Regions from separate parts of the Streptomyces sp. NPDC002853 genome, predicted to be linked through region 2. Evidence: riboswitches for the same ligand, from Rfam matches in the RefSeq annotation. Region 2 holds a riboswitch; each other region holds the start of a gene.

Region 1 (4,353 bases), on a different contig from region 2:
CAGGGACACCCGGAGCCCGTCCTCCTCGTCGATGCCGAGGCCGTGCTGGAACGGCAGCACACCGAACGTGCGCCGCCCGGTGAGCCCATGGAGCATGTCGAGCCCGGGTTCGAGCAGCGAGACATCGCCCCGGAACTTGTTCACGAGATACCCGGCGACCAGCTCCTGGTCCTCGGCACTCAGCAGCGCCGTCGTCCCGAAGAAGGAGGCGAAGACGCCCCCGCGGTCGATGTCTCCCACCACGACCACGGGGAAGCGGGCGGCCCGCGCGATCCCCATGTTCACGATGTCCGTACGCCGCAGATTGATCTCGGCGGGACTGCCCGCGCCTTCGCAGATCACGGCGTCATAGCTGCCCCGAAGTTCCTCCAGGCATCCCACGACGGTGGAGAGCAACGCTTCCTGCCGCCCACCGTGGTAGCCCCGCGCGCTCATCTCGCCCACCGGCTTGCCCATGAGGACGACCTGGCTGCTGCGGTCGCTGCCCGGCTTGAGAAGGACCGGATTCATCAGCGCGGTCGGCTCGACCATGGCGGCCTGCGCCTGCATGGCCTGGGCGCGCCCGATCTCGGCACCCTCGCGGGTGACGAAGGAGTTGAGGGACATGTTCTGCGCCTTGAAGGGCGCGACGGAGACACCCTTGCGGGCCAGCCACCGGCAGATACCGGCGGTGACGACGCTCTTGCCCGCGTCGGACGTGGTTCCCGCGACGAGGAGTCCACCACTCATGAGGCCCTGCCTTTCCGTAGCGTGCTCACGGCGGCCGCGACGCCCAGCGCAAGCAGCCCGACCCGCCGTGACAGCCGCACGGCCCGCTCGATGTCGGCGACTTCCACACCCCGCCCGCCGCCGTTGAGGACCGGCCGGTGCTCCACGCGTCCCGCGTACGAGAGCGTCCCCCCGAGCCGTACGCCCAACGCCCCCGCGAAGGCGGCCTCGACGGGCCCGGCGTTGGGGCTCGGATGCTTGGCGGCGTCCTGGCGCCAGGCACGCGCCGCACCGCGCGGGGCGTCCCCGGCGACGGCCGCGAGCACGGCGGTGAGCCGCGCCCCCGGCCAGCCCATGACGTCGTCGAGGCGCGCCGAAGCCCACCCGTAGCGCCGGTACTTCGTGGACTTGTGCCCGACCATGGCGTCGAGCGTGTTGACGGCGCGGAAGGCGACGAGACCGGGCACCCCGCCGATGGCGCCCCACACAAGGGCCCCCACCACGGCGTCGGACGTGTTCTCGGCGACGGACTCGACCACGGCACGCGCGATGCCGTCGGCGTCGAGGGCCTGCGGGTCCCGGCCGCACAGATGCGGCAGCCGTTCCCGGGCCACCTCGATGTCCCCGGCGGTCAGCGCCCCGCCCACGGCCCGCGCCTCACGTCCGAGGGAGGTCCCGCCGAGCACGGCCCAGGTCGTGGCGGCGGTCAGCGCGACGGATGCGGCACGTGAGTCACGTACGAGGGAAGAGGCCAGGGCGGCGGCACCGGCAGCGCCTCCGGCGCACACCACGGCATGCAGGGCGCCCCACCCGCGGTGGTCACGCCACAAGACACGCTCGACGGCACCGGCGGCCCGCCCGAACACGGCGACCGGGTGCCCGCGGCGAGGATCGCCGAGGAACAGATCACCGAGAAGGCCGGCGGCGGCGCCGTACGCGAAGTCGCGATCGGCACGCATGGCTTCAGCCGGTCGTTGTGCCGAGAAGTGAGCTCACGCTCGGGAACTGGTCCGGCAACGGGCGGCCGCGCATGGCGATATGTCCTCACTCAGGGTGTCCGCGCCCTGGTTCGACGTGATCGGCGGCGAGAGTTCCTGGCTTCCGAGGAGTCAGCTCCTCGATGACAGTGGCGGGACCGCGCCGGATTCGCACCGGCTTCCTCTCCTGCTGCCGTATTGGCTCCGGCAGTCCACCACGCCCCGCGAAGGCCCGTCAACTCGCCGTTGACCTGCGACGGGAGAGTGTGCGGAGGCCCACATACGAAGGTGGGGTGCGGGACGCAGACGCGTCCCGCACCCCACCGATAACTCCGGTCGTCGGGCGGCGTGGTCGTCAGGCGACGATCAGATAGATCCCGTACGCCACGGCCGCCGCGCAGAGCGCGAAGCACACGTACGCGCCCGTGCGTGCCGCCGCCGCGCCGCCGCCCGCGGCCGAGGAGGCGCCGGACGTGGCCGCCTCGTGCTTGGAGAGGCCGACGATGCCGAGGGTGAACAGGCCCACCAGGGCCACCGTCACCGCGAGGCTGACTCCGAAGACGGAGCCGAGAGCTGCCCAGTCGATGTCCATGCTGACTTGTCCTTACACCGTGGCGGGCCGGGCGGGGTCCGCCACGGTGCCGGTCGGGGCCGCGATGGTGGCCTTGACGAAATCGACGTCCGCGCTCGCCACGGCCGACCCGGTGGGGGGCGGTGTGACGGCGGCCATCGCGGTGGTCACGACGCCCGCGGGCTCGTCGACGGAGGAGCCGCCGATCTCGTCGTCGGCGACGTTCGTGTGGTCGACGGCGTTGCGCCGGGAGAGCACCCAGATCACGGCCGAGCCGGCCACCAGCAGCGCGGCGGTCACCGCGACGCCCCAGGGGCCCTGCTTGGTGAGGAACTCCGCGCCCGCGCCGACCAGACCGGCGGCCGGCAGCGTCAGGCCCCAGGCGATGAACATCCGGCTCGCCGTGGACCAGCGGACGACGCCGCCCTTGCGGCCGAGGCCCGCGCCCATCACGGCGCCGGAGCAGGACTGGGTGGTGGAGAGCGAGAAGCCCAGGTGCGAGGAGGCCAGGATGACCGTCGCGGCGCTGGTCTGGGCGGCGAAGCCCTGCTGCGGCTGGAGGTCGGTGAGGCCCTTGCCCATGGTGCGGATGATGCGCCAGCCGCCGAGGTAGGTGCCGAGCGCGATGGCGACACCGGCCGAGACGATGACCCACATCGGGGGGTTGGCGCCGGGGTTCAGGACGCCGCCGGTGACCAGGGCGAGCGTGATGATGCCCATGGTCTTCTGCGCGTCGTTCGTGCCGTGGGCCAGCGAGACGAGGCCCGCGGAGGCGATCTGGCCCACGCGGTAGCCCTTGGCGGTGGCCTTGGTCTCGGTGTTGCGCCCGATGCGGTACGTCAGGCGTGTGGCCAGCGTCGCGGCGAGACCGGCCACGAGGGGCGCGGCGATCGCGGGGAGCAGGATCTTGGTGACGACGGTGCCGCCGTCGATCGACGACCAGCCCATCGACATGACCGCGGCGCCGATCAGGCCGCCGAAGAGTGCGTGGGAGGAACTGGAGGGCAGGCCCACCAGCCAGGTCAGCAGATTCCAGAGGATCGCGCCGACCAGCGCCGCGAAGATCACCTCTGTCTTCAGTCCGTCCTCGTTGACGATCCCTCCGGAGATCGTCTTGGCGACCTCGACGGAGAGGAAAGCGCCGACGAGATTCAGCACGGCGGACATGGCCACCGCCGTCTTGGGCTTGAGAGCGCCAGTCGAGATGGTGGTCGCCATCGCGTTGGCCGTGTCGTGGAAACCGTTCGTGAAGTCGAACACGAGAGCGGTAACGATCACGATCCCGAGGAGAAGCGTGATGTGTTCCATTTACCCAGGCTTCTGTTGGACGTCAGTGGCAAGTGGAACGTAGGCAAGCAGAGTGAACGGAAAGTGAACTGGGTCGGGCTGTGCGGTGACCCAATCCGGGGCACCGCCACTCCGGTTCCTTTCGGGATCTGCCGGAGATCGCCCGGCGCGGCGCCCGGAGGCCCGCAATCAGGGCCTTCCGGGGTACCCGGCTACCCACGCGCGAAGCTCTTCCACTGGCTCGCCGAGCCGTTGAGGAGATTCTGATCACCCGGCAGTGCGCCGGCGTCGTCGTGCTGGTCTGCCGCTCCGCCTCGCCGCTGAAGGAACTGATCCAGGCGACCATGCCCGCTCGGCTGCCCGCGGTCGAAACCGGAATCTCGGCGAGGGCGGCGCCCCCGAGGGGTAGGGCCGTCACGGAGGCCGTGATGACGCGGGCGCGACGACGGGACGGTGCGTGGCCACGAGCCATATTTCCCCCGGATGGCGACGTGCGGGACAAATCACCCAGAGGCTAGTGGAAGATCACCGAACACGGGCCGACCGCGGGCCGGCCCGTGTCGGCCCCGCTGCTGGCAGGATCACGGCATGACGGAGCAGCGGGACGAGCGGGACGAGGACCGGCGGGACGCGATCGGGCGGGCCTGGGACGAGCTGGTGGCGGCGGCCCGCAGAACCGTGACGGACGGCCTGGTGGTCGGCACGTCGGGCAACGTCTCGGTGCGCGTCGGCGGCACGATCCTGGTCACCCCGAGCGGCGTGCCGTACGACCGCCTGACCCCGCGGGACGCCGTCGGTGTCGACACGGAC
Region 2 (4,353 bases):
GAACGCCGGGACGCCGATCAGTGACGTCACCACCCCCACGGGAACCTCCTGGGGGTCGAGGACCGTGCGGGCCAGCGTGTCCACCCAGACCAGGAACACCGCCCCCGCGAGCGCCGTGACCGGGAGCAGCCGCGCGTGCCCGGAACCGACCAGGGCGCGGGCCGCGTGCGGCAGCACCAGGCCCACGAAACCGATGGCGCCCGCGCTGCTGACCAGTGCCGCCGTGAGCAGGGCCGTGACGGAAAGCAGCAGCAGGCGGACCCGCGCCACGTGGACGCCCAGTGTCGCCGCCGCGTCCTGGCCGAACGCGAACGCGTCCAGGGTGCGGGCCTGCGTCAGGCAGACGGCGAGGGCCACGAGGAGCACCGCCGCGCACAGCGAGACGTCCGTCCAGCCCACCCCGCTCAACGAGCCGAGCAGCCAGAACAGGACGCTCCGCGTCGTCTCCGCGTCGCCCGACGTCAGGATCACGAACGAGGTGAGCGAGGAGAAGAGCTGCATCGCCGCCACCCCGGAGAGCACCACCCTGTCGGCGCTCGCGCCCAGGGTGTGGCTGAGCAGCAGCACGAGCGCGAAGGAGACGAGGGCTCCGGCGAAGGCGCCCGCCGAGACCGACACCACTCCCCCGCCGACCCCCAGGACGACGATCGCGACGGCACCCGTGGACGCCCCCGAGGAGACGCCGAGCACGAAGGGGTCGGCGAGCGGGTTGCGCAGGAGGGACTGGAGGACTGTTCCGCAGACCGCGAGGCCCGCGCCGCAGACCGCCGCGAGGAGCGTGCGCGGCATGCGCAGGTTCCAGACGATGCCGTCCCGGATGGGTGTCAGCTTCGCCTCTCCCCAGCCGAGGTGCGCCGCGACCGCCGACCACACGTCGGGGACGGAGATGTCGGCGGGGCCGATGGTGACGGCCAGCGCCACGGAGAGGGCGAGGGCGGCGAGGCCCGCCGTCCAGAGCAGGGCGGAACGTAGGCGGCCCTGGGCGGCCTTCCTCACTTGTCGAGGCCGAACTGGCGCAATGCGGCCGCGACTTGTTCGATGCCGTCCACCGTGCGGATCGTCGGGTTCATGGCCTGGCCGCTCAGCAGTACGTACCGCTTCTTCTTCACGGCGGTCAGGTTCTTGGTGACCGGGTTGGACTCCAGGAACTCGATCTTCTTCTTCGCGCTCTCGGCCGTCTGCGACTTGCGGGTGAGGTCGCCGATCACCAGGACGTCCGGGTCCCGGTCCGCCACCGTCTCCCAGTTGATCTGGGGCCACTCCTCGCGGGTGTCGTCGAAGACGTTCTGCACGCCCAGTTCGCGCGTGATGATGCCCGGTGCCCCGCAGCAGCCCGCGATGTAGGGGGCGTCGGAGTTGGCGAACCAGTAGAGGAGCGAAGTGCCGGACGCGGAAGCGTTCTTGACGGTCTTCGTGGCCTTCGCCACCCGGCCCTTGAGTTCCGCGATCAGGCGTTCGCCGCGCTTCTCGACCCCGAAGGCCCTGGCCAGGTCGCGCACTTCGCCGTAGACGGTGTCCATGGTCAGCGTCTTGACGCGCTTGCCGTCGCCGTCGCCGCTGTTGTCCTTGCCCGCGCAGTCGGAGGGCGAGACATAGGCGGGTACGCCGAGTTCGGCGAACTTGGCGCGGTCGGCGACCCCGCCCTTGCTGACCGTCGCCAGGAAGGAGGCGGTGACGAGGTCCGGTTCCTGGGCGAGGACCTTCTCGAAGGAGGGGTAGCTGTCGGCGAGCCGGTCGACCTTGGCGTTGTCCTTCTCCAGGCCCTTGAGCACCGGGTCCGTCCAGGTGCCGGTGCCGGCCATGCGGTCCGCGAGGCCGAGGGAGAGCAGGATCTCCGTGGAGCCCTGGTCGAGGGAGACCGCTCGCCGCGGCGGCGCCTTGATCTCCGCCTTCTCGCCGCAGGAGGTGAGGGTCAGCGGGTAACCGGCGGCCTTGTCGTCCGCGGTGGACGTGCCGGGGGTTCCCGATGAACCGCCGCAGGAGGTCAGGGTGACGGCCAGGGCCGTGGCGAGGAGAACAGACGTACGTACACGACGGGCGGTGGAGGACACGAGATCCCTTGAGTCTCACGGCTCATACGCGGAGCCTGGCCTGCTTCGTCACCTCCGCCGCCCGGTGCGCGGACGAAGGTGCCAGCAGGTCTTCGGACTCGGGGATCGGCCGGGCGGGGCGCCTTCCCAGGCGTCCGTGGACGCCCAGTGGCCGTGGCCCCGCCCGTTCCCCCTCACCGCTGCGCGTCAGTTCCGGATTCGCACCGGATTCCCTGGCCCTGGTGTGGGTTGACTGGCGTGCGCAAGCTATCACGCGAGGTCAGGACGGCTGCTGGGGCCTCAGTGCGCCGCGGTAGGTGCCGAAGGACCATTTGTTGCCCTCGGGGTCGGCGATGGCGAACTCCCGGCTGCCGTACGGCTTGTCCTCGATCTCACGGATGATCTCGACGCCCGCGGTGCTGAGCCGCTGGTGGAGGTCGTCCACCCGGTCGGTGACGACGTACGTGCCGAAGGTGCCCGGCTTCAGGCACCAGTCCCCGGCGCCGTCGTCGTACGAGCCGAGCATGATCGCTCCGCCCTCGGGCCAGTCGAGCTCGGCGTGGGCCACGCTGCCGCCGTCCTCGTAGACGACGGTGCGCAGGAAACCGACGGTGCCGACCAGGAAATCGATCAGGGCGGGGGCGTCGTTCGCCTGGAGGGTCGGCCAGACGCTGGGAGCGCGCCCGCCGGGGGCGGTCCCGGGCTGCTTCTGCTGATTCTCGGTGGTGTTCATGGCTCCTACTCTTCGCCCCCGGCATGGCTCCCGGCTTGGATATTCCGGCACTCTTCGGCCAGCCAGGCGCTGGGGCTCGCGCCGGTGTACTGCCGGAAGTCCCGCACCAGGTGGGAGTGGTCGTAGTAACCGCACTCCGCGGCGACGCGGGCCAGGTCGGGGGCCGCGCCCGCCGCGACGGGGCGCACGACGGCGTTCCGCGCGCGCTGGAAGCGCATCAGGCGTCCTGCCTGCTTGGGGCTCAGGCCCGTCTCGGCGCGGAAGAGGGTGGTGAGGCGGCGTTCGCTGAGGGCGACGTGCCGGGAGAGCCCGCGCAGGGTGCCCACCCCCTGGTGCCGGGCCAGCCAGGCCCAGGCCTCGCCGACCTCGGGGCGTACGGAGCCGCCGGAGGTGTCGGTGGCCGCGCGCTGCCTCAAGTAGGCGGACAGGGAGGCGAACCGCTGTTCCCAGCCGCCCTGCTCGCACAGCAGCTCCCGCAGCTCGGCGGCGCGGCGCCCCATCACCTCCGCGCCGGGCGTCACCAGCTCACCGGCGAGTTCCGCCGCCGGCAGGCCGAACAGGGCGCGGGCGGCCAGCGGGTGCACGGCGAGCTGGATGCCCGCCTCGTGCTCGGGCCGCACGACGTACGCCGGGGACTGGTGGAGGCCGCCGAGGACGATGTCCGTGCGGACGGCGTCGCGGGTGCCGGCCTGCTCGGGGGTGGCGCCGGTGACGACGGGGCCGTCGAGGGAGAAGATCAGCGTCAGGTACGGGGACGGCAGGCCGCGGTGCAGGCCGCGCATCTCGCCCCGCGTGCGGTAGCCGACGGCGGACACCACCATGCCGTCGAGCCGTGGGGCGGCCCGCACGAACTCCCGGGAGGCGCTCTCCATGCCTTCCAGTATGCGCTGGGCGCCGCTCCGGAGCAGGCCCGAAAGCGCGGTGGGCGTCCGTCTCCCCTACCCCCGTACGGAGGTCCCATGCCCGTTCCGTCCGGTGATGTCGATCATGGGAATCCGTGGTGCGACCCCATACGATGACCCGCCGCTCCGGACGGGGCGCAGACCGCTCTCAGGGGGCACGGAACCATGGCATCAAAGGCAAAGGGCAAGCTGGCCGTCATCGGCACGGCGGGCGCGCTCACCGCGGCCGTTCTCGCGGGGACGGCGCTCTGGCCGAGCAAGGACGCGACGGCCGCGGACGCCTCCGCGACGACGGCGAGGGCGGCGAAGGCCGCGACGTCCGAGCTGAAGCACTGGCCGAAGCCGGTCGCGAAGAAGCTGGGCAAGGTCATCGCGAAGAACGAGGACAAGGGCGCGTACGCCGTCTTCGACGCGGACAACACGACGTACCGCAACGACCTGGAGGAGTCCCTCCTGCCCTTCCTGGAGATGAAGGGGGTGCTGACCCGCAAGTCGATGGACCCGTCGCTGAAGCTCATCCCCTTCAAGGACACGGCGAAGCACAAGGAGAGCCTCTACAGCTACTACAACAGGCTCTGCGAGGTCGACGACCAGGTCTGCTACCCGTGGGTCGCGCAGATCTTCTCCGGCTTCACGCTGAAGGAGCTCAAGGGGTACGTCGACGAACTCCTCGCCCGCGACGAGCCGA
Region 3 (4,353 bases), on a different contig from region 2:
CGGCGCCTCTGCGCGCGGCAACGGCGTGCGCCGTCGCAAGCACATGCTTCATGACGGAGCAGGGGCGGCCATCGGGCCTCCGTACGTGGCCGCCCCGTCCATGGTCTGCGGTCAGGAGCCCGAGGGCAGTTCCGCCCTCACCTCCCGTGCCGCCGCGACCAGGTTCTCCAGGGACGCCTTGGTCTCGGGCCAGCCTCGGGTCTTGAGGCCGCAGTCCGGGTTCACCCACAGGCGGTCGGCGGGGATGGCCTCAAGTCCCTTGCGCAGCAGAGCCGCTGCTTCCTCGGTGCTCGGCACACGGGGGGAATGGATGTCGTAGACGCCGGGCCCCGCCTCACGCGGGTATCCGTGCGCGGCCAGTTCGCGTGCTACCTGCATGTGTGAGCGGGCCGCCTCCAGGCTGATGACGTCGGCGTCGAGGTCGTCGATGGCCTGGACGATGTCGCCGAATTCGGCGTAGCACATGTGCGTGTGGATCTGCGTGTCCGGTCGTACGCCGCTGGTGGTGAGACGGAAGGATTCCGTGGCCCACTCCAGGTACGCGGCGTGCTCGGCGGTGCGCAGCGGCAGCGTCTCGCGCAGGGCGGGCTCGTCCACCTGGATGACCGAAGTCCCCGCGGCCTCCAGGTCGTCGACTTCGTCGCGCAGGGCCAGGGCGACCTGGCGCGCGGTGTCGCCAAGCGGCTGGTCGTCGCGGACGAAGGACCAGGCAAGCATGGTGACAGGGCCCGTGAGCATGCCCTTCACGGGGCGGTCGGTGAGGGAGTTGGCGTACGACGTCCAGCGCACCGTCATCGGTTCGGGCCGTGAGATGTCGCCCGCGAGGACTGGCGGGCGTACGTAGCGGGTGCCGTACGACTGGACCCAGCCGTGCTGCGTGGCGAGGTAGCCCGTGAGCTGTTCGGCGAAGTACTGCACCATGTCGTTGCGTTCGGGCTCGCCGTGCACCAGGACATCGATGCCCGCCTTCTCCTGGAAGGCGAGGACCCCGCGGATCTCCGAACGGATGCGCTCCTCGTAGCCGTCCGTGTCGATGCGGCCCGCCCGCAAGTCCGCGCGCGCGGTGCGCAGTTCGGTGGTCTGCGGGAAGGAACCGATGGTGGTCGTGGGCAGTTGTGGCAGGCCCAGACGGGACCGCTGGGCCGCCGCGCGCTCCGGATAGGCGTGTACGCGGCGGGCGTCGGCGTCCGTGACGGCGGCGGCACGGGCGCGTACCGCCGGGTCGTGGGTGAGGGCCGAACGCGAGCGGGACGCCAGGTCGGCACGGTTGGCGGCCAGTTCGGCCGTGATGGTGTCCGTCCCCTGGGCCAGGGCGCGCGCCAGCGTGGCGATCTCGGTGGCCTTCTGGTGGGCGAAGGCCAGCCAGCGGGCCACCTGCGGGTCGATGTCCCGTTCGGCGGTGGCGTCCAGCGGGACGTGCAGCAGGGAGCAGGACGCGGAGACGTCGACCCGGTCGGCGAGGCCCAGGAGCGTGCCCAGGGTGGCCAGGGACTTCTCCAGGTCGTTGATCCAGATGTTGCGGCCGTTGACGACACCCGCGACAAGGCGCTTGCCGGGCAGTCCGCCGACGGCGGCGAGATCCTGCAACTGGCCGGCGGCGGCCTCCGTGAAGTCCAGGGCGAGCCCCTCGACCGGCGCCTTGGCCAGCACGGGCAGGGCCTCGCCGAGCCTGCCGAAGTAGGAGGCGACAAGGAGTTGCGGCCGGTCGGCGAGCGCTCCGAGGTCGCGGTAGGCGCGGGCGGCGGCATTGAGCTCCGCCGGGGTGCGGTCCTGGACCAGGGCCGGCTCGTCGAGCTGCACCCACTCGGCGCCCGCGGCGCGCAGGTCGGCGAGGACCTCCGCGTAGACGGGCAGCAGGCGGTCGAGGAGGGTGAGCGGATCGAAGTCGGCGGCCACGCCGGGCGCGGGCTTGGCGAGCAGCAGATAGGTCACCGGGCCGACAAGGACCGGGCGTGCCGCGAGGCCGAGCGCCACGGCCTCCTCGAGCTCGGCGACCTGCTTGGCCGAGTCGGCGGCGAATACGGTGTCGGGGCCCAGCTCCGGCACCAGGTAGTGGTAGTTGGTGTCGAACCACTTGGTCATCTCCAGCGGCGCCACGTCCTGGGTGCCGCGGGCCATCGCGAAATAGCCGTCGAGGGAGTCGGTGTCGACGGCCTCGCGGTGCCGCCGGGGGACGGCGCCGACCATGATGCTGGTGTCCAGGACGTGGTCGTAGTACGAGAAGTCGCCGGTCGGCACTTCGTGGATGCCGGCGTCGGCCAGGTGCCGCCAGGTGGAACGGCGCAGCCGCGCCGCGGTCTCCCGCAGGGCGTCGGCGCTGACGCGGCCCTTCCAATAGCCCTCGACGGCCTTCTTCAGTTCCCGGTCGGGGCCCTGGCGGGGGTAGCCGTACACGGTGGCTCGTGCTGCCGCGGCTGCGGACTTCGCTGTCACGGAAATCTCCTTCGCGAGATGACTCCTGAGAATCCCGGGGACGGGACACGGACGCGAAGGGATGACGGACCGGGCGGACGGACGCGCGCCACCGGCGCGGTGCCCCACCTGATCTGTACGCCGACCCGCCCACGAGGTCACCGGGATGTCCGCACGTGAGGGATCACATGCGGGCAACGGGCAGGTCTTCGGACTCGCGGGCACATCTGCCGGGGCAGACACCTACTGGCCGTCGCTTCCCGGATCCGCTGGACCCAGTGCGTATGACGGCGGTCGTTCCCACTCACCGCTGCGGGGCAGTCCCGGATTCCCACCGGGTTCCCTCTTGCGACGCCTCTGCCTGGCGGACAGGGCGAACCAGCTGCACGGATCAGGCTAGAGGGTGGTCGGGCCTCATGGGCGGTACTGATCACATTCCGGACCGTGAGGTGAGACACGGAGGGACACGGAGGAACACGGCCCTGCGGTCGTCGTCTTTGTCGGGGGCGGGGCGTACGCCGGGCGCACACGAGCCGATGGGCAGGGGCTGACCAGGGGCGTACGCCCAGGTCATGTGCGCTCGCGCGTGCCACAAGCGGTGTGGTCCCGCAAGTTGTCAGGTCACTTGATTCCGCACTAGGGTCACCACGCCTTGGTGCTCGGGAAATCGGTGTGATGCCGGTGCGGCCCTCGCCACTGTGATCGGGAAGTCCGGCTCCAGCCCTCGCGGCAGCCACTGGGCGCAACACGCGCCCGGGAAGGCGGAGTCCGGTCGGTACGACCCGTCAGCCAGGAGACCGGCCAAGGCGCGTTGTCCATCCACGAGGTGCTGGAGAGGGTCTGCTTAGCCATGCACATAGCCGAGGGTTTCCTCCCGCCGGCGCACGCGATCGCCTGGGGCGTAGCGTCCGCGCCGTTCGTCGTCCACGGAGTCCGCTCCCTCACCCGTGAGGTCAAGGAACACCCGGAGAGCACACTGCTCCTGGGTGCCTCCGGAGCGTTCACCTTTGTCCTTTCCGCGCTGAAGATCCCGTCCGTCACGGGCAGTTGCTCGCATCCGACGGGAACCGGGCTCGGCGCGATCCTGTTCCGGCCGCCGATCATGGCGGTGCTCGGCACCATCACGCTGCTGTTCCAGGCGCTGCTGCTCGCCCATGGCGGGCTCACCACGCTGGGCGCCAACGTGTTCTCCATGGCGATCGTCGGGCCATGGGCCGGGTACGCCGTCTACCGGCTCCTGAAGCGGTACGACGTGCCGCTCATGGTCGCCGTGTTCTTCGGCGCGTTCGTCGCCGACCTGTCCACGTACTGCGTCACCAGCGTCCAGCTCGCGCTGGCATTTCCGGACCCCAGCAGCGGATTCATCGGCGCCCTGGGCAAGTTCGGCGGCATCTTCGCCGTCACGCAGATCCCCCTCGCGGTCAGCGAGGGACTGCTCACCGTCGTGGTGATGCGCCTGCTCGTGCAGTCGAGCAGGGGCGAGCTCACGCGGCTCGGCGTGCTGCTCCAGGGCACGAAGCCGTCCGCGGAGGCGGTCACCAAGAGCACGAACGAGAGCAAGAGCACGAACGAGAGCAAGAACGAGACGGAGACGGGGGCCAGCGCCTGATGAGCCGGAACGCGAAGATCAACACTCTGCTTCTCCTCATCGTCGCCGCGCTGGCCGTGCTGCCGCTGGCGCTCGGTCTGGGCGACGACGAGAAGGAGCCGTTCGCCGGGGCCGACGCCCAGGCCGAGACCGCGATCACCGAGATCGAGCCGGACTACGAGCCCTGGTTCTCGCCGCTGTACGAACCCCCCTCCGGGGAGATCGAGTCGGCGCTCTTCGCGCTGCAGGCGGCGCTCGGCGCGGGCGTCCTCGCCTACTACTTCGGTCTGCGCAAGGGGCGCCGTCAGGGTGCCGAGACGGCGCTGGCCGAGGCCGCCGCCGCGGAGCAGGCC

The links. A riboswitch is a leader RNA that binds a small molecule or an ion and turns the genes downstream of it on or off. The one in region 2 is predicted to bind cobalamin.
Region 1: another riboswitch for cobalamin. It lies ahead of ACWD02_RS29145 (cobalamin biosynthesis protein); the one in region 2 lies ahead of ACWD02_RS00575 (ABC transporter substrate-binding protein).
Region 3: another riboswitch for cobalamin. It lies ahead of ACWD02_RS13615 (energy-coupling factor ABC transporter permease); the one in region 2 lies ahead of ACWD02_RS00575 (ABC transporter substrate-binding protein).

Annotation. Positions count from the first base shown of each region.
Region 1 is NZ_JBSFUS010000011.1:58,567-62,919, reverse strand. It holds gene ACWD02_RS29150 (cobyric acid synthase) at 1-729, opposite strand, end outside; gene ACWD02_RS29145 (cobalamin biosynthesis protein) at 726-1,667, opposite strand; cobalamin riboswitch at 1,775-1,917, opposite strand; gene ACWD02_RS29140 (hypothetical protein) at 2,041-2,277, opposite strand; gene ACWD02_RS29135 (anion permease) at 2,290-3,564, opposite strand; gene ACWD02_RS29130 (class II aldolase/adducin family protein) at 4,132-4,353, shown strand, end outside.
Region 2 is NZ_JBSFUS010000001.1:120,964-125,316, forward strand. It holds gene ACWD02_RS00570 (FecCD family ABC transporter permease) at 1-996, opposite strand, end outside; gene ACWD02_RS00575 (ABC transporter substrate-binding protein) at 993-2,051, opposite strand; cobalamin riboswitch at 2,118-2,303, opposite strand; gene ACWD02_RS00580 (VOC family protein) at 2,311-2,763, opposite strand; gene ACWD02_RS00585 (helix-turn-helix domain-containing protein) at 2,769-3,635, opposite strand; gene ACWD02_RS00590 (haloacid dehalogenase-like hydrolase) at 3,831-4,353, shown strand, end outside.
Region 3 is NZ_JBSFUS010000004.1:509,676-514,028, reverse strand. It holds gene metE (5-methyltetrahydropteroyltriglutamate--homocysteine S-methyltransferase) at 112-2,433, opposite strand; cobalamin riboswitch at 2,596-2,810, opposite strand; cobalamin riboswitch at 3,049-3,232, shown strand; gene ACWD02_RS13615 (energy-coupling factor ABC transporter permease) at 3,263-4,021, shown strand; gene ACWD02_RS13610 (energy-coupling factor ABC transporter substrate-binding protein) at 4,021-4,353, shown strand, end outside.